2 regions of the Actinomadura sp. ATCC 39365 genome follow, and region 2 is predicted to be linked to the other one. Evidence: riboswitches for the same ligand, from Rfam matches in the RefSeq annotation. Region 2 holds a riboswitch; the other holds the start of a gene.
The links. Region 2 has a riboswitch for cyclic di-AMP ahead of ACNF49_RS05955 (C40 family peptidase). Riboswitches for the same ligand answer to the same signal wherever they lie in the genome.

Region 1 (9,095 bases), 2.2 Mb from region 2:
CCGCATCGTCTCCCTCGACGGCCAGAAGATCGCGACCTGGCAGGACGCAACCCGCATGATCCGCGGCCACGGCGCCGGCCCCGTCAAGCTCGGCATCGTCCGCGACGGCAGGCCGATGACGCTCGACGTCGCCCTCATCGCCCGCGACATGGCGAGCCTGACCGACGAGGGCAAGGTCGACAAGGGCGTCGGGTTCCTCGGCGTCGTGCCCTCCCAGGTCTTCGAGCAGCAGAGCATCGGGCAGGTGCCGGGCTACATGAGCGACCTGACCGGCCGCGTCGTGGGCTCGATGGTCAACCTGCCGGCGAAGATGGTCGGCGTCTGGAACGCCGCCTTCTCCGGCGAGAAGCGCGACCCCGAGGGCCCGGTCGGCGTGGTGGGCGCGGGCCGGCTCGGCGGCGAGATCCTGGCCTCCGACATGTCCAACAAGAGCAAGCTGTTCACCTTCGTCAGCCTGCTGGCCGGGTTCAACCTGGCGATCGGCCTGTTCAACCTGATCCCGCTGCTGCCCCTCGACGGCGGCCACATCGCGGGCGGCCTGTGGGAGGGGATCAAGCGCGGCTACGCCAAGATCCTGCGCCGCCCCGAGCCCCGCTACGTCGACATCGCCAAGGTGCTGCCGCTCACGTACGCGATGGCGTTCGTGTTGATCATCATGGCCGGTCTGCTGGTCTACGCCGACCTGGTCAACCCCCTCACGCTCGGCTGACCCGGTCGGCGGCCACCGGCTACCGGGTCTGGCGCACCCCGCGACGCCATACCTCGGCGATGTCGCCGACGGCGGTGACGTCCCGGGTGGCGTCGCCTTCGACCAGCACCAGGTCCGCGCGGAGACCGGGGGCGATCCGGCCCCGGTCGGCCAGCCCGAAGTGCCGGGCGGGCACGCTGGTCGCGGCGGCGAGCGCCTCCTCGGCGCCGAGCCCGGCCTCGGTGAGCAACTGCAGCTCGCGGTGCAGGCCGGCGCCGTGGGCAGGTACGAACGGGGTGGCGTCGGTCCCGGCGAGCAGGGGCACACCCGCGCGGCGCAGGGCCCGCAGCGCGCCGACGGCGTTGGCGGAGCTGCCGGGGCGGGCGCAGTCGGCCGTCTCGACGTGCTGGGCGGTGATCGCCTCGAAGTAGGCCAGCGTGGTCACCACGAAGACCCCCTGGTCGCGTACCCGGTCGGCCAGGCACGGCGAGGCCGGGTCGTCCGGCGCCAGGTCGGTCCACACGTGCGCCAGGCCGTCGACGCCGGCGTCGAGCGCGATCTCCACCTCGGCGGCGGTGATCGCATGAGCGATGACCAGCAGGCCCGCCTCGTGCGCCGCCGCGGCCAGGGCGGCGGCGACCTCCGCCGTCATGACGGGGAGGTCGGCCCCGTGCACGGCGCCGTCGTCGATGACGATCTTGAGGTAGTCGGCCCCCTCGGCCACCCTGGCCTGGACGAACGCCGGCGCCTGCGCGGGATCGGCGACGAAGTCGATCGCCGTGACGTCGAGCCCGTCCAGGACGGTGCCCGCCAGGGCCGCCAGCAGCTGGGTCGGGTGCCCGCCCGGCGCGGTGGCCAGCGTGCCGGCACTGCGCAGGTCGGCCACGTCGTCGTTCTCGGCGGCCAGGCGCCGCTGCCCGGCGAGGAGCTGCGGGAGGCAGAACATGTCGAGCTCGGTGGTGACCCCGTACCGCAGGGCCTGGGCCAGGCTGCCGTCGAACACGTGGGTGTGCGCGTCGATCAGGCCGGGCAGCAGCGTCCGGCCCGTGCCGTCCACCTCGGCATCGGCCGGGTGGTCCGCGCCGGTGCCGACAGCGGCGATGAGACCGTCCTCGATCAGCACGTCGGCGGTCGCGATGGTGTGCTCGCCGTCGAACACCCTGACGTCGCGGATCAATGTACGCATCGAAGCTCTCCCTTGTGAGTCGTGACGCCACCACAGAGGGGCAACCGTCCGGGAACTGTGACATGAGTGGCATAGATCACGCTTGATGCGGTCATGTCACAATCGCCGCGCGACGGGACTCTTCGGTTGCGACAGATGAGGAGGCACGCCATGACACCGACCCCGCGGCACCCGGCCGACGCCGCCACCGAGCAGTTCCTCGGCTACCGCGAACTGCTGTTCTCCGTGGTCTACAACATGCTCGGCAGCGTCGCCGACACCGAGGACGTGCTGCAGGAGGTGTGGCTGGCCTGGTCGGCCAGGCACCGCAGGCCGGACGCCGGAACCGTGGAGAACGTCCGGGCCTATCTGGTGCGGATCGCGGTGAACCAGGCGCTGGCCCGGCGGGTGGACCTGAGCCGCCGCCAGGAGACCTACGTCGGCGCCTGGCTGCCGGAACCGCTGGTCACGGCCTCGGACAACGCCGGAGGCGCCGCCGGGAGCGGGGAGTCGTTGTCGATGGCGGTGCTGGTCGTGCTGGAGACCCTGTCACCGCTGGAACGAGCGGTCTTCGTGCTGCACGAGGTGTTCGGCTTCAGCCATCCGGAGACGGCCGACATCCTCGGGCGTACGCCGGCGGCGGTCCGGCAGCTCGCGGCCCGTGCGCGCCGCCACGTCCATGCTCGCCGTCCTCGTCACCGGACCGAACCCGACGTCCACGCCGAGGTGACCGAACGGTTCGCCGCGGCCGCCCTCGGCGGTGACCTGCGCGCGCTGCTGGAGGTGCTGGCGCCGGACGTGACCTTGTGGACCGACGGCGGCGGCAAGGGACCCGCCACCAGCCTGCACCCGGTCCACGGCCGGGACCGGGTGGCCGCGCTGTTCATGTCCGTCGCCGCGACGCTGACCCCGGGCGCGGTGGACCTCCGCTACCGGTGGGTGGCCGGCGACCCGTGCGCGCTCGTCTTCTCCGGTGACGGCCCGCTGGCCGTGGTCGTCGTCGACCTCACGCCCGAGGGCGACCGGATCGCCGCCGTCTACTCGGTCACCAACCCCGACAAGCTCACCGGCGTCCGCTGAGCCGCCGGACGCGGCTAGTTCATCGAGATGTGCACGTGGTCGTAGTGGTTCTCGGTGATGCTGCCGCGGTCGGACATCGAGCGCCAGCCCGAGCCCTGGTTGATGCGCTGCTTCCAGATCACGTACTTGACGCCCAGCTTGGCCTTGTTCTTCAGCGCCCAGTCGGCCAGGCGGTCGCCGAGGGCGTTGTTGACGGCGCTCGGCATGGTGCCGCCCGTGCTCATCATGAAGTCGCAGGCCCGGCCGAGCGGGTGCTCGCCGCTGGAGCCGGACCGGAAGCAGCCCACCTCGTACGGCAGCGAGAAGTTCTTCCGCACCTGCGCCCGCATCAGCTGGGTGCGCGGCGTGATGTTGTCCGAGCCGGACGGCAGCTCGGGCGCCCAGCTCCCGTCGGACTTCTTGCCCGGCCCGAACGGGACAAGGTCCTGGAGTTTCTTCTTGATGTCGTCGATGACGTCCTGGGCGTCGTCGCGCTGCTCGGCCACCTCCGCCGTGCCCGCCTTGAGCTCCGTCGCGAGCGCGGCGGCGGCCGTGGCGGCCTTCTTCTGGTCGTCGCGGGCCTTGGCCACGCTGTCGACGACCGCCTGCTGCTCGGCGGTGAGCTGTTCGAGCACGGCCGCGCCGCCGCCGTCCGGGGTCATCATGAACGCCGGCAGGGAGGTGTCGCCGTTCTGGTAGCGCAGCCGGGCGATCTCGGCGACCCGCTGCTCGGCCGTGGCCACCGCCTGCTCGGCGGCGGTGAGCCGCTGCTGGGCCGCGGTGGCGGCCTGCTGGGCCTTGGCCAGCTCGACGCGCTTGAGGTTGTACGTCTCGATCAGCTTGTCGACCTTGCGGTTGAGCTGCTTGAGCTGGGCCCGCAGCTGCGCCTCCGACGGCTTGGGCGCGGCCGAGACGGCGGCTGACGCGGCGGCCGGATGGACGAGCAGGGCGGTGGCGGTGATGAGACCGACGGCAAGACTCGCGGGGGACGAAGCCGCCACGTGGTTGTTCCTCTCCCTCTGCCGGCCGGGTTAGCTGACGGGTTCGGGCACGGGAGCAGTCCCTACCACTTGCGCGGATTCACCCCGGATGCGATGGGTCCCCGGCTCCCGGGCAACACGCCCGGGATTAGGCGTACAACGGCCGTTATGGCCGATGTCTAACGGGATATTAGTGGTAGATCACGAGTCATGCGACTTTAATGAGAAACCAATTAGTGATCAATCCGTGATCGCAACATGCGTGCCGCCTCCTCCGGCAGCACGTCGTTGACGAAGGCGCCCATGGCCGACTCCGAGCCCGCCAGGTACTTCAGCTTCCCTGGCGCCCGCCTGATGCTGAACAGCTCCAGGTGCAGGTAGGCCAGCTCGCGGCCGTACCGCACCGGCGCCTGGTGCCAGGCCGAGATGTACGGCATCGCCACCCCGAACAGCGCGTCGAGCGCCCGCAGCACCGAGGTGTACAGCGATGCGAACGCGGCCCGCTCCTCCTCCGACAGCGCCGCCAGGTCGGGCACCTGCCGGTGCGGATACACGTGCACCTCGAACGGCCAGCGCGCGGCGGCCGGCACGAACGCCGTCCAGAGCTCGTTGGCGGCCACCACCCGGGTGCCGGCGGCCCGCTCGGCGGCCAGCACGTCGGCGAACAGGTTGCCGCCCGTGTGCCGCGAGGCGGCCCCGAGCTGGAGCTTGGTGCGCGGGGTCACGTAGGGGTAGGCGTAGATCTGCCCGTGCGGGTGGGGGAGCGTGATGCCGATCTCCTCACCCCTGTTCTCGAAGCAGAACACCTGCTCGACGCCCTCGATGCCGGACAGCTCGGCCGTCCGGTCGGCCCACGCCTCCATGACCAGCCTGACCTGGGCGTTGGAGAGCCTGGAGAAGGAGGAGGAGTGGTCGGAGGTGAAACAGACCACCTCACACCGCCCGACACCCGGCCGCACCTCACTCAGGCCGCCGACATCCCCATAAGTCCCAAAATTTCCGGAGAAAGAGGGGAAGCGGTTCTCGAACACCACCACGTCATAGTCGTGGGCCGGGATCTCCGACGCCCGAGTGTCGGACGACGGGCACAACGGGCACTCGTCGGCCGGCGGCAGGAACGTCCGCGTCTGCCGGTGGCCGGCGATCGCGATCCACTCCTCGGTCAGCGGGTCGTAGCGCAGCTCGGAGGCCACCGGCCGCGGGTCGAGCGGCCGCCGGTCGATCGCGCTCCGGTCGGCGTCGTCGCGCCGGTCGAAGTAGATCAGCTCTCGGCCGTCTGCCAGGTGGGTGATGGTGCGCTTCAAGGCGTGCCCTCCGCGATGATCAGTTCTCCGGCCCGTTCGGCCAGCTCGGTGCGTGCTTCCTCGGGCAGCCCCGCGTCGCTGATGACCACGTCGGCCTCGGTCAGCTCGGCGATCGTGCTGATGCCGACCGTGTTCCATTTGGTGTGGTCGGCGGGGACCACCAGCCGGTGCGCCGCGGCCACCAGCTCCCTGTCGGTCTCGGACTCCAGCAGGTTGGGCGTGGTGAACCCGGCGCGCAGGCTCATGCCGTGCACCCCGAGGAAGAGCGTGTCCACGTGCAGGCGGCGGATCGCCGCCACCGCCACGGGGCCGACGAGCGCGTCGGAGGGCGTGCGCACGCCGCCGGTCAGCACGACCGTGCGGTCGGCGCGCGGGTTGCGGTGGAAGACCTCGGCGACGGGGATCGAGTTGGTGATCACGGTCAGCTCGGGCACCGTGACCAGGTGGTGGGCCAGCGCCCACGTGGTGGTGCCGGCGGAGAGCGCCACGGCGGTGCCCGGCCGTACGAGGGTGGCCGCGTGCCGCGCGATGGCTTCCTTCTCCTGCTGCTGGCGGGCGGACTTGGCGGTGAAGCCCGGCTCCTCGGTCGAGCCAGGGCCGAGGGCCGTCGCGCCGCCGTGGACCTTCTCCAGCAGCCCGCGCTCGGCCAGCACCTCAAGATCACGGCGTATCGTCATGTCGGAGACGCCGAGCTCGCGCACGAGGTCGGCCACCCGGACGCCGCCGCTGCTGCGCACGCGTTCCAGGATCGTCTGCTGACGCTGCTGTGCGAGCACGCCCACCCCTTCCAACAGATTCCACCAAATTATGACACGAGTTTGTTGAGGAATGTTAGGTCACGGCGTATCGCTTGTGCGACGCGCGGGCAGGGGAGACCTTGTAGGTCACGATCCCGACCGTCGGAGGTGAGCCCATGGCGAAACGCGCACGCAAGGGCAGGGGGCGCAAGAAGAAGAAGGCGAACCACGGGAAGCGCCCGAACGCGAACTGAACACGGGTGGCCGCGATCCCGCGGCCACCCGTTGTCAGCTCAGCCGGGCAGCTCGGTGAGCGCCTGGTCGAGGCGTTCCTGCGGAAGTGTGTAGTCCTCCAGTTCGCCGGCCAGGTGGCGGTCGTAGGCGGTCAGGTCGAAGTGGCCGTGCCCGCACAGCGCGGTGAGGATCACCTTCTCCTCGCCGCTCTCCTTGCAGCGCAGCGCCTCGGCGATGGTCTCGGCCAGCGCGTGCGTGGGCTCGGGGGCCGGGACGATGCCCTCGGTACGCGCGAAGCGCACGCCCGCCTCGAAGCACTCGCTCTGGGTACGGGTCACCGCCTCGAACAGCCCCAGCTCGTACATGTGGGACAGCAGCGGCGCCATGCCGTGGTAGCGCAGCCCGCCGGCGTGGATCGGGTCGGGGACGAAGGAGTGCCCGAGGGTGTGCATCTTGAGCAGCGGAGTCAGCCCGGCGGTGTCGCCGAAGTCGTAGGCGTACACGCCGCGGGTGAACGAGGGGCAGGCGGCCGGCTCGACGGCCCTGAACCGAGTGCCGATCCGTCCGGCCAGCTTCTCGCGCAGGAAGGGGAAGGCGAGGCCGGCGAAGTTGGAGCCGCCGCCGGTGCAGCCGATGACCAGGTCCGGCAGCTCGGGCAGCTGCGCCAAGGCCTCCTCGCCGATCACCGTCTGGTGCATGAGGACGTGGTTGAGCACCGAGCCGAGCGCGTACCGGGCCTCGGGGTTCGCGGCGGCCACCTCGACCGCCTCGCTGATCGCCAGCCCCAGGCTGCCGGGGGAGGCGGGGTCGTCGGCCAGCGCCTTGCTGCCCGCGCCGGTGAGGGGGGAGGGGCTGGGGTGGACGGTGGCGCCGTACACGCGCATGAGCGAGCGCCGGTACGGCTTCTGGTCGTAGGACGCGCGAACCATCCAGATCCGGCATTCGATGTCGAACTGGGCGCAGGCGAACGCCAGGGCCGACCCCCACTGTCCCGCGCCGGTCTCCGTGGTCAGCAGCCGCACGCCTTCCTTGGCGTTGTAGTACGCCTGCGGCACGGCGGTGTTCGCCTTGTGCGACCCGGCCGGTGAGACGCCCTCGTACTTGTAGTAGATGCGGGCCGGCGTGTCGAGCGCCTTCTCCAGCCGGTGCGCCCTGATCAGCGGCGTGGGCCGCCACAGCCGGTAGACGTCGATGACCTCCTTGGGGATGGGCACGTAGCGGTCGCCGCTGACCTCCTGCGCGATGAGCTCCATGGGGAACAGCGGCGCGAGGTCGTCCGGCCCGACGGGACGGCGGGTGCCGGGGTGCAGGGGCGGCGGAGGCGGCACGGGAAGATCGGGAACGATGTTGTACCAGTTGCCAGGGATCACCGTTTCAGTTTGAGCCGCCCCTGTGAGCCGTCAAGGGTATGGACGCGGACACGTTCCTTCTTTACCTTGGTTGAAACAGTTCACAGGAGGAGCGTATGAAAATCGATGCGGTCGTGTTCGACATCGGCGGGGTGCTGGAGCTGACGCCGTCCCTGGGCGTGACGGCCAGGTGGGAGGACCGGCTCGGCCTGCCCGCCGGTCACATCGACGCCCACCTGGAGCCGACCTGGCTGGCCGGCGCGGTCGGAGAGGTGACGGAGGAGCAGGCCGGCGCCGAGGTGGCCGAGCTGCTGGGCGCGCACGCCGTGGCGTTCATGGCCGACGTCTGGACGGAGTACCTCGGCACCCCCAACACCGAGCTCATGGCGTACCTGGGCGCCCTGCGTCCGCGCTACCGCACGGGCCTGGTGAGCAACAGCTTCGTCGGCGCCAGGGAACGCGAACAGGCCGCGTACGGCTACTCCGGTCTGGTGGACCACATCGTCTACTCGCACGAGGCGGGCATGCGCAAACCGGACCCGCGCATCTATCTGATGGCCTGCGACGTCCTCGGCGCCGACCCCGCCGCCACGGTGTTCCTCGACGACCACGAGCCGTACGTCGAGGGCGCCCGCGCGGCCGGCCTGCACGCCGTGCGCTTCACCTCGAACGCCCAGGCCGTCGCCGAGCTGGACGCGCTGCTCGGGCTCAGCCGTCCGTCAGCACCGCCGGCCGGTCCGGATGGTCGGCCCTGACCACCACGTCGGCGGCCCGCTGGGGGCGCGCCTCCCGTTCGTACCGCTCGTAGGCCGGCAGCCGCCACCGCTCGTCCTGCGGGGTGCGCCGCGCCAGCGCCCCCGCCGACAGCCACACGTGCACGCTCACCTCGAACGGCAGCCCCCGCCCCAGCAGCAGCGTCCCGTCCACGAGCACCACCCCGCCCGGCGCCAGCTCCCGGTAGGGCAGCCGGTACGCGCGATCGATCCCGCTGTCCCACAACGCCGGCAGCACCCGCCCCGAGCCGCCCGGCTCCAGCGGTTCGAGCACCTCGCGCAGCAGGCCCTTGACGTCGAGCCAGTCCTCGTAGAAGACGTCGGGATCGGTCCGGCCGTGCTCCAGCCGCAGCGAGGCCGGCCGCAGGAAGTCGCCCGCCGACACCCGCAGCACGGGCCGGCCGCGCAACCGCAGGGGCGCGACCAGCTCGTCGGCCAGCGCGCCGGGCCCCGCCGCGGGCGCCCCGTCGACCGCCACCCGCACCCAGGCGTCCCTGGGCCGCGCGGCGACGAGCTCGGCCAGCTCCTCGACGAGCGCCTCCCGGGAGATCGGACGTGCACGCATCGACGCCAGCCTACGCCCCCGAAGATCACAAAAGGCCAGGCCCCCAGACCTGGCCTTTCACCTGCAGTGCGGAGCCGGCGACCGTGATCATCCGGAGTTGAGTCCCACCGGAGGTTGCTCTTACCGTCGAAGGTCTCCTGGCGCCAAAGCGATGGCGCCGAGCATGAAGCCCACGCTCACCAGCGCAATGGGGGTTCCTGCCTCATGCATGTCAGTCGGCGCCCGGGCCGCATGCTCGCGC
Region 2 (9,095 bases):
CGCGGTAGCGGGAGCCGGCGACCAGGGCGCCGAGGTCAAGCGTGTAGAGCTGCTTGTCCTTCAGCGTCTCGGGCACCTCGCCCCTGACGATCTTCTGCGACAGGCCCTCGACGACGGCGGTCTTGCCGACGCCGGGCTCGCCGATCAGCACCGGGTTGTTCTTGGTCCTCCGGGAGAGGACCTGCATGACCCGCTCGATCTCCTTCTCACGGCCGATGACCGGGTCGAGCTTGCCCTCACGGGCCGCCTGGGTCAGGTTGCGGCCGAACTGGTCGAGCACCAGGGACGTGGACGGCGCCGACTCCTGGGGACCGCCCGCGGCGGCCGGCTCCTTGCCCTGGTAACCGTGGAGCAACTGGATGACCTGCTGCCGGACACGGTTGAGATCAGCTCCAAGCTTGACCAGCACCTGGGCGGCCACACCCTCACCCTCACGGATGAGCCCGAGCAGGATGTGCTCGGTGCCGATGTAGTTGTGACCCAGCTGCAAAGCCTCACGGAGCGACAGCTCGAGGACCTTCTTGGCCCGCGGGGTGAACGGAATGTGCCCCGACGGAGCCGACTGGCCCTGGCCGATGATCTCCTCGACCTGCTGGCGCACACCCTCAAGGCTGATGCCGAGGCTCTCCAGAGCCTTGGCGGCTACGCCCTCACCTTCATGGATCAAACCAAGAAGAATGTGCTCAGTGCCGATGTAGTTGTGGTTGAGCATCCTGGCCTCTTCTTGGGCCAAGACGACAACACGCCTCGCTCGGTCGGTGAACCTCTCGAACATCTCGTCGCTCCTCACAGAGCGGTCAGTCAGGCCGGTAAATCCGGTCCCGTCATCCCGCATGCTAGCCCTGGCTCGGCGAACCGTGCCCACTGCCGCTGACACGCTCTATAGCAGAGACGTTCCCCGAGAGCAGGGCGTTCACCCTCTATCCAACTACTGTTCGGGGGTGACGTGTTCCCGATACGCCGCAAGCGAACGATGTTTAGGCGCTTCACGGAAGCGCCTGGAATTCGACGCCCGCGGCCCAGGGCGGACCAACACGGATCGGCCGTCGGACGCCGGGGCGAAGCCGGCCTTGGGGTGCCTGCCGGCCACGCATCTCCGATGCCCGCGCCCGTATCTGTTACGTAATCATCGTATGTGCTGCTCCAAACCGCGTCCAAGCGCGGACGCTACGCCCTGAGCACAACTCGGCACGCAACGCGCGTCGCACCTATTCCCCATCGGGTCAGCCGGGTTACCGATCGCCGGTGCGCACGGGGGTCCCGCGACGGGACAATGCGCGGCACACGGGAGAGGCCGCCGGTTTTCCATCGCGCCCCACCAGCCGCACGCCCGCGTTTTGCCGGTCATCCGCGGCCCTGCCCGCCGAGTGGCCCGAACAAGCCCCAACAAGCCCGGAGAACCCCGCGCAAGACCGTAAGAAGGGTGAAGTGACCGGTGCCAGGAAGAGGGCTTGCGACGGCGCTTCGGGAAGGGCCGGCTGCCCGATAGTGTGGCGGAGCGTCACCGCTTTGCGCGTACGCCGCAGGATCGGGACGGGGAAAGTTGCGGCGGGTGACGGCATTGGCCCGTTCCGGCCGGAGGTGACGACGAAGGCGAGCGAGCCCGGCGGCCCGGAAATTGACACGGACGCCGCCCGCAAAGCCCGGCACGTTCCACTCCCGCGCGGCGCCTTGTACGGCGGCACAGGTGAGCAATACGCCCACATTTGGGCGAATTAGAAGATCAACAAGTGGTCGGGGGATTCACGAACTCCCCACAAAAACGATCATGCGCTTATGGCGCTCGCCGGGGTCCTAGGCGAACGGCATAAGCGCATGGTCAGGAGATGGCTCTCTCGACGAGGCTCAGTGAGCCGCTTCGTACTTCTCCACGACGGTGGAGGCGATCCTGCCGCGCTCGCTGACCGGCAGGCCGTGGGCCTTGGCCCACTGCCGGATCTCCGAGCTCTTCTCGCGGCTCATCGCACGGTTGCCGCCGCGACCACGGCGACGGGCGGACACGGCTCCTGCCCTGCGGGCGTGCTGCACGAAAGGCGTGAGTGCGTCCCTCAGCTTCTTGGCGTTAACGTCGCTGAGGTCAATCTCATAGGAGGAGCCGTCAATAGCGAAGCTGACCGTCTCATTGGCCTCGCCCCCATCGAGGTCATCGATGAGAATCTCCTGGATCTGCTTGGCCATCTACGCAATCCTTTCCCGGAGCATTGTTTCATTCGCTCGCCCAAACATATACCCGGAAAGGCGCGGAGACAATTCAGCGCTACGGGGATTCGGCTGACTGGCAGATCAGTTCTGGTTCTCGGCCTGATCCTGGTGGTTTGCCCGTCGCCCGGCGGCCTCCGATCGCAGCAACTTCACCGCGCCAAAGATGAAGGCACCGCCGACCACGACCGGGGGGATGAGCGCTGACAATACGTCTGTTACGGCTTCCATTCGTCCTCGCCTCCAGGGCTAGCAGGGTTTCGGGGGCGCTAAATACGCATCCCGGCGCGACCTGCGGGACCTGCGGGGGCACGCCGGACGCTCATGACGCCTAGGTGACAACTCACCCGGAACCGACCATAGCCACACACAGTCGCCCTCAGGGAGCAGGGGCACCGACATCCGGCAACCCGGACGTCCCATAGCCTAATGCCAGTCTCTCCAGGCTCCTTACCGGATCAAGGGAAAATTTTGCGAAAAGGCATCTTCCCAGGTGCGGATGCCTCAACGAAGATCTTTTACCACCCGCGTTCCGGCCAGCCTGTCATGCGGCCCGCGCTCCAACGGCTTGTCGATCAGGATGAGCAGCCCGACGCCGAACAGCAGCATTCCGGCCAGCAGATTGGCCACCGGAATGCCCATCAGCATGACAGGCCCGGGATAGACCAGGGCGCGTTTCAGCAGGGCGCCACGTGGAAGGTCGTCCGGCGCCAGGCGAATCTTCATGATCGCCTGGCCGAAGGTCCGCCGGCGCAGGCAATGGGCCCGCCAGTCATAGGCCGTATAACACAGGCCGGCCAGGAACCAGGCCAAGAGCCCGGGGAGCCGCCCGCCGAACGCCTCCGCCATCCCGACAGTCCGGAAGGCGCCCCACAGCGCGATGAACAGAATGTAATAGAAGACCCCGAAGACCAGCGCCTCAATGAAGCGGGCGGCGAGGCGTTCCCACCATTCCGCGGGCACGAGGCCCGGCCACGACGGTGTCCCGGCCATATCCCACCTCACGCGGTCGGCGGTCGTACCCCCCATTTTGGTACGCCCCGCACACACAAAACAGAGGCCGGCGGGAAGCCGGCCCCTGTTTTACGCTGACGCGGGATTACTTGATCTTCACGACCACCGTGCCCGCGAACTTGTCCGCGAACGTCTGCTGCAGCGGCTTGTCCCACAGCTGCGAGGCGCCGTTGACCGCGACGCACGCCCAGGCGAGCAGCGGGCCGAGGAACGGGATGACGCTCAGGATGTAGCCGCCCCAGGTGACGCCGGCGCGCTTGATCGCCAGGTCGGAGCCGAGCCCGCCCGGAGGCAGGGCCTGCCCCACCGGGACGACCTTGATCCCCATGACCATCTTGCCGACCGTCTGGCCGTTCATCTTCGTCAGGAAGAACTCGTAGCAGACCCAGACGGCGGTCGTGACGATCGCCGACAGGATGCCGATGACGAAGCCCGACAGGATGCCGGAGGTCGAGCCGGTCGCCGAGTCGTAGCCGATCGCGAACAGGCCCAGGATGAGGCTGACCACGAAGTTCACGACGCCGAGGATGACGCCGTCGATGATCCTCGCGACCAGACGCTGCCACCACTCCGCCAGGGGGGCCGGAGCGCCCGGAGGCTGCACGCCGACGGGCTGACCGTAGGGCTGGCCGTAGCCGGGCTGGCCGTAGGGCTGCGACTGCTGCTGCTGGCCGTAGGCCTGGCCGTACTGCTGCTGGTCGCCGTACTGCTGCTGGGCGTAACCCTGCTGCTGGTCGCCGTACTGCTGCTGGGCGTAGCCGCCCTGCTGGCCGTACTGGGCGTCCTGGGCGTAGCCCTGCTGCTGGCCGTAGTCGGGCTGCGACTGCTGACCGTAGCCCTGCTGGCCGTACTGGGCCTCCTGGCCGTAACCCTGCTGGGCCTGCTGGCCGTAGCCGGGCTGGGCGTACTGCTGGCCGGAGGACTGCGGCTGCTGGCCGTAGCCCTGCTGGCCCGAGGCGGCCTGCTGGCCGTACTGGGCGTCCTGGCCGTAGCCCTGCTGCTGGCCGTAGTCGGGTTGCGACTGCGGCTGCTGGCCGTACTGCGGTTGCTGGCCGTAACCCTGCTGGCCCGAGGCGGCCTGCTGGCCGTACTGGGCCTCCTGGCCGTAGCCGGGCTGCGTGTACTGCTGGCCCGAGGACTGCGGCTGCTGGCCGTAGCCGGGCTGCTGGCCCGACGCGGGCTGCTGGCCGTAACCCTGCTGGCCGTAGTCGGGCTGCGACTGCTGCCCGTAGCCCTGCTGACCGTAGCCCTGCTGGCCGGAGGACTGCGGCTGCTGGCCGTAACCCTGCTGGCCCGAAGCGGCCTGCTGGCCGTACTGGGCCTCCTGACCGTAGCCGGGCTGCGTGTACTGCTGGCCCGAGGACTGCGGCTGCTGGCCGTAGCCCTGCTGCTGGTCATAGCCCTGCTGCTGGCCGTAGCCCTGCTGACCCGAGGCGGCCTGCTGGCCGTACTGGGGCTGCTGGCCGTAGCCCTGCTGCTGGCCGTACTGCTGCTGTTGCTGGCCGTACTGCTGTTGCTGGCCATAGCCCTGTTGCTGCTGCTGACCGTATGGGGGCTGGCCGAAGGCATCGTCCGCCCGGTAGCCGACCACAGTCACGTCCGGGTCGGGCTCACCGGGCCGACGGCCGTGGTGCTGCCCGTACTCGGGGTTCTCGCCGGAATCGTCCTGTGGGTACGGCGGCTGTCCGGTGCTCACCGTGTCACCTCGCTTCGAGTGCGCATGTGGCACGTGTCAGGACACATGCCTGTGCTGCCCAACGTATCGACATAGGTATCAACAATCACCTTTCCAAGTGGTCAAGGTCCGCGTCACCCGATGTCAGATGCAGCAGCATGCGGGTGTTGCCAAGGGTGTTCGGTTTGACGTGTTCCAGATCAAGGAACTCCGCCACACCCTCGTCGTACGAGGCCAGCAACTCGGCGTAGACCTCGGGTGAGACCGGTGTGCCCTGGATGGGGCGGAAACCGTGCCTCGCGAAGAAGTCGACCTCAAAAGTCAGACAGAATACACGCCGCAGCCCCAGATCCTTCGCCTGCCGGACGAGTGCCGAGACGATCCGCCGCCCGACCCCCAACCCCCGGCACGCGGGATCGACGGCCACCGTACGAACCTCGGCGAGGTCCTCCCAGAGCACGTGGAGCGCGCCGCAGCCGACGACCTCCCCGCTCCGCTCGGCCACCCAGAACTCCTGGACGTCCTCGTACAGCGTGACCGTGGCCTTCTCCAGGAGCCGCGGCCCCGCGCCCGCGTAGGTGTCCACGAGACGCCTGATCGCACGCACGTCGGGCGTGCGCGCACGCCTGACCACGACCGCGGTCTCGGGGACTGCCACTTCGGCCACCTGCTCCATGGCTCTCCAGGGTACAGATCTCATTACGGCTCGGCCCTAAATCCCACGTCTCGGGCATCTCATCACATCCCGTGGTCAGGCGAACACGAGCTGACTTGGAGCTTTCCTCCAGACCTCAGCACCCTGAATGCTGGACAAAAGGTGCAGAAGCCTGCTTCCGTACGGCTACCCACGAGATCACCTTGTGACCCTTCAGTTGTGAAACCTCTACAGACTCGGCAGTTCCGGTTGAGCGTGAACCCGGAGTGCATTAGTGTCCAGCGACGATGTTCTCCGCGTAATGCGCGCGGAAAGACACGCCCAATTCCCGCAAGGGAAGCCGGGGAACCAACGGTGGCGAGCACCTCGCGCCACCACTTGGGGTGAATCCGACCATCTCGGTAGGGCTGCTCCGGCCCGAACCCGTCAGCTAACCCGGCCGGCGTCGATGAGAGGAGCTCGGTTGGTGAAGCGGACGCTCGACCGCTCGGGGAAGTCGGGGGGCAGGCACGCCCGCCCCCAGGAGCAGGCCAGGCGCACACGCCGCCTCGGCGTCATCGGCGTCACCATCGCCGCGATGCTGTTCGCCGTCCCCGTCGGTTCCGCCGCCGCCGACCCGAAGCCGTCGCTCTCCGAACTCGCCGACCAGGTGGAGAAGCTGCACGAAGAGATCGAGACGCTGGCCGAGCAGTACAACGAGCAGCGCGAACGGCTGAAGGCCGCACAGAAGGCCAACGACTCCGCCCAGAAGATCCTGGCCACCAGCGAGTCCGACCTGGCCGCCAGGCGCGCCAGGGCCTCGCTGCTCGCCCAGAACGCCTACATCACCGGCGGCCTGGACAAGGCCCTGGCCTTCGCCCAGTCCGGCGACCCCGAGACCTTCCTCGACCGGGCCGCGACCACGTACGCGCTCGAACAGCAGCAGGGCGAGGAGGTCAACCAGCTCGCCAAGGCCATGGAGGCCGCCGAGCGGGCCAGGGCCGGCGCCAAGACCCGCATCGCCGAGGTCCAGAAGATCGTCACCGATCTCGAGGGCAAGCGCTCGAAGATCACCAAGCTGGTCACCAAGGTCGAGAGCAACCTCTACCGGCGGGCCGTCGGCGAGGCGGGCCGTCCCGGCACCCGCGCCGTACGCGTCAACCTGCCGGTCATCGGCGACGGCAAGGCCGCCCAGGCCGCCAAGTGGGCCCTCACCCAGCAGCTCAAGCCGTACGTGTGGGGCGCGGAGGGGCCGCGCTCCTACGACTGCTCCGGCCTGGTGATGGCCGCCTACCAGCGCGTGGGCATCTCGCTCCCCCACTACACCGGCGACCAGTGGACGGCCGGCACGCACATCAGCCGCGACCAGCTGCGCCCCGGCGACCTGGTGTTCTTCTACAGCGACCTGCACCACGTCGGCATCTACATCGGCGGCGGCATGATGGTCCACGCCCCGCAGACGGGTGACGTCGTGCGGGTCGCCTCGATAGACCGGCGGCCGTTCGCCGGCGGCGTGCGCATCGCGGACTGACCGGCGCGGCACTTCGCCGAGCGCCGCTAGATGAGCTGGCGGCGCGCCGCCCATGCCACGGCCTCGATCGCCGTGGCCACGCCGATGCGGTCGCAGATGCCCCTCAGCCTGCGCCGTACGGTCCGTCCGCTGATATCCAGCCGCCTGCCGACCCGATCGACGGTCACCCCCTGGCCAGCTCGGCCAGTAACGCCAAATCCGCGTGGCTCAGCTCAACGCCTTCTGTGAGCACATCCACCGGGAGCCCTCCCCCAACAGCAGAACTCGGACCTTTCAGGCGAAGCAAGCCGCTCGTCTCGGTGAAGGTAAACGCATCGCGGAAAGGTCGTCAAGCGCGACAATCGGCGCCCTTGACCAGTGCTATTGACATGATCGCTTATATGTGACGTACTCCGCATATGTTGGCACGCCGTGGTCCGCTATGAACGGTCCAAACGATCAATTCGGCGGCCCGGTACCGCCCCCGATGAGCGCCACCGACCTGCTGGGTTTTGATCCATCGGATCCGCAATTTGTGCGCGATCCGTACGTCCGATATCGCGAGCTGCGAGCCGCCGGGCCGATCTTCGCGACGCGCGGTGGGCTGCTCGTCGTGACCACGTACGAGTTGTGCGCGGCGGTATTGCGCGATCCCGGGTTCGGTCACGGAACGTCCGCGCCCGCGCAGGAAGAGCCAGGTCAGCCCGGCAGGTCGTTCCTGCTCATGGACCCGCCCGATCACACCCGGTTGCGTGCTCTGGTCAGCCGCGCGTTCACGCCGCGCATGGTGGCCCGCCTCAGGCCGCGGATCGAGGTGATCACCGCCGACCTGATCGGGCGGCTGCCGGAGGAGGCGGAGCTGATTTCCGGTTTCGCCCACCCGCTGCCGGTGATGGTGATCAGCGAGATGCTCGGGGTGCCGCCGGAGGACCACGACCGCTTCCGCGGATGGAGCGAGGCCCTTGCCCGCGGACTTGACCCGATGCTGACAGACGCCCTCATGTCGGAAACGGAGCGTTCCAGGAACGAGTTCCGCGACTACTTCCGCCGCCTGATCGCGCAGCGGCGCGAGCGTCCCGGCGATGACCTCCTGAGCGCCCTCGCACACGTCGAGGAGCTCACCGAGGCCGAGTTGCTGGCGACCTGCGTGCTGCTGCTCGTGGCCGGCCACGAGACCACCGTCAACCTCATCGCGAACGGCGTGCTGAACCTGCTGCGGCACGGCCTGCTGCACCTCGCCGCCGAGCGGCCGAGGGAGGTGGTCGAGGAGGTGCTGCGCTTCGATCCGCCGGTCCAGCTCACCTCCAGGATCGCGCTGGAGGACCGGGAACTGGGCGGGACGCCGGTGCCCGCCGGCTCGGCCGTGCTCGTGCCGATCGGCGCCGCCAATCGCGACCCGGCCGCGTTCGCCGATCCCGACCGGTTCGACCCCGGCCGCGAGCCCGGCCGGCATCTCGCCTTCGGGCTCGGCCTGCACTTCTGCCTGGGGGCGACGCTGGCCAGGATGGAAGGCGAGATCGCGCTGTCGGCGCTGGCCGCGGCGGCGCCGAAGATGGAGGCCGCCGATCCGGCGCCGCCGTACAAGGAGAACGTGGTGCTGCGCGGGCTGGCCCGGCTGCCGGTGCGGCTCAGGCGGTAGCGTCGTAGCGCTCCCTGGCGGCCTCGACGTCCTCGATGTGCTCCTCGGCCCACGCCTTGATGGCGGTGACCAGCGGCATCAGGCTCTGGCCCAGCGGGGTGAGCGCGTAGTCGACGCGCACCGGCACCTGCGGCGTGACCCGGCGCGCCACGAGGCCGTCGCGCTCCAGGCCGCGCAGGGTCTGGGTGAGCATCTTCTGGCTGACCCCCGCGATGTGCCTGGCCAGGTCGCTGTAGCGGCGCTCGCCGGCGGCCAGCGCGCTGAGCACCAGCGTGACCCATTTGTCGCTGAGCCGGTCGAGCAGCTTGCGGGAAGGGCATTCGGCGAAGTAGGCGTCGAAGGCGAGTCTCGCCTCGTCACGCCGCTGGGCCGCCGTCGTGGTCGCCACCGTCTCACTCCTCGCTGTGTGTTACGCACTTCCAGG

Region 1: linked by a shared signal. The riboswitch ahead of ACNF49_RS16675 (coiled-coil domain-containing protein) and the one ahead of ACNF49_RS05955 (C40 family peptidase) in region 2 are both predicted to bind cyclic di-AMP.

Annotation. Positions count from the first base shown of each region.
Region 1 is NZ_CP184335.1:3,340,653-3,349,747, forward strand. Features, by position in the region: gene ACNF49_RS16660 (M50 family metallopeptidase) at 1-709, shown strand, start outside; gene ACNF49_RS16665 (amidohydrolase family protein) at 729-1,874, opposite strand; gene sigJ (RNA polymerase sigma factor SigJ) at 2,025-2,933, shown strand; gene ACNF49_RS16675 (coiled-coil domain-containing protein) at 2,948-3,913, opposite strand; cyclic di-AMP (ydaO/yuaA leader) riboswitch at 3,919-4,057, opposite strand; gene galT (galactose-1-phosphate uridylyltransferase) at 4,126-5,196, opposite strand; gene ACNF49_RS16685 (DeoR/GlpR family DNA-binding transcription regulator) at 5,193-5,972, opposite strand; gene ACNF49_RS16690 (50S ribosomal protein bL37) at 6,110-6,187, shown strand; gene ACNF49_RS16695 (TrpB-like pyridoxal phosphate-dependent enzyme) at 6,227-7,537, opposite strand; gene ACNF49_RS16700 (HAD family hydrolase) at 7,633-8,271, shown strand; gene ACNF49_RS16705 (nucleoside/nucleotide kinase family protein) at 8,225-8,854, opposite strand.
Region 2 is NZ_CP184335.1:1,116,652-1,125,746, reverse strand. Features, by position in the region: gene ACNF49_RS05980 (ATP-dependent Clp protease ATP-binding subunit) at 1-775, opposite strand, end outside; gene ACNF49_RS05975 (histone-like nucleoid-structuring protein Lsr2) at 1,846-2,178, opposite strand; gene ACNF49_RS05970 (RDD family protein) at 2,704-3,192, opposite strand; gene ACNF49_RS05965 (RDD family protein) at 3,299-4,909, opposite strand; gene ACNF49_RS05960 (amino-acid N-acetyltransferase) at 4,995-5,564, opposite strand; cyclic di-AMP (ydaO/yuaA leader) riboswitch at 5,852-6,003, shown strand; gene ACNF49_RS05955 (C40 family peptidase) at 6,010-7,053, shown strand; gene ACNF49_RS05950 (helix-turn-helix domain-containing protein) at 7,080-7,220, opposite strand; gene ACNF49_RS05945 (cytochrome P450) at 7,568-8,671, shown strand; gene ACNF49_RS05940 (winged helix-turn-helix transcriptional regulator) at 8,661-9,059, opposite strand.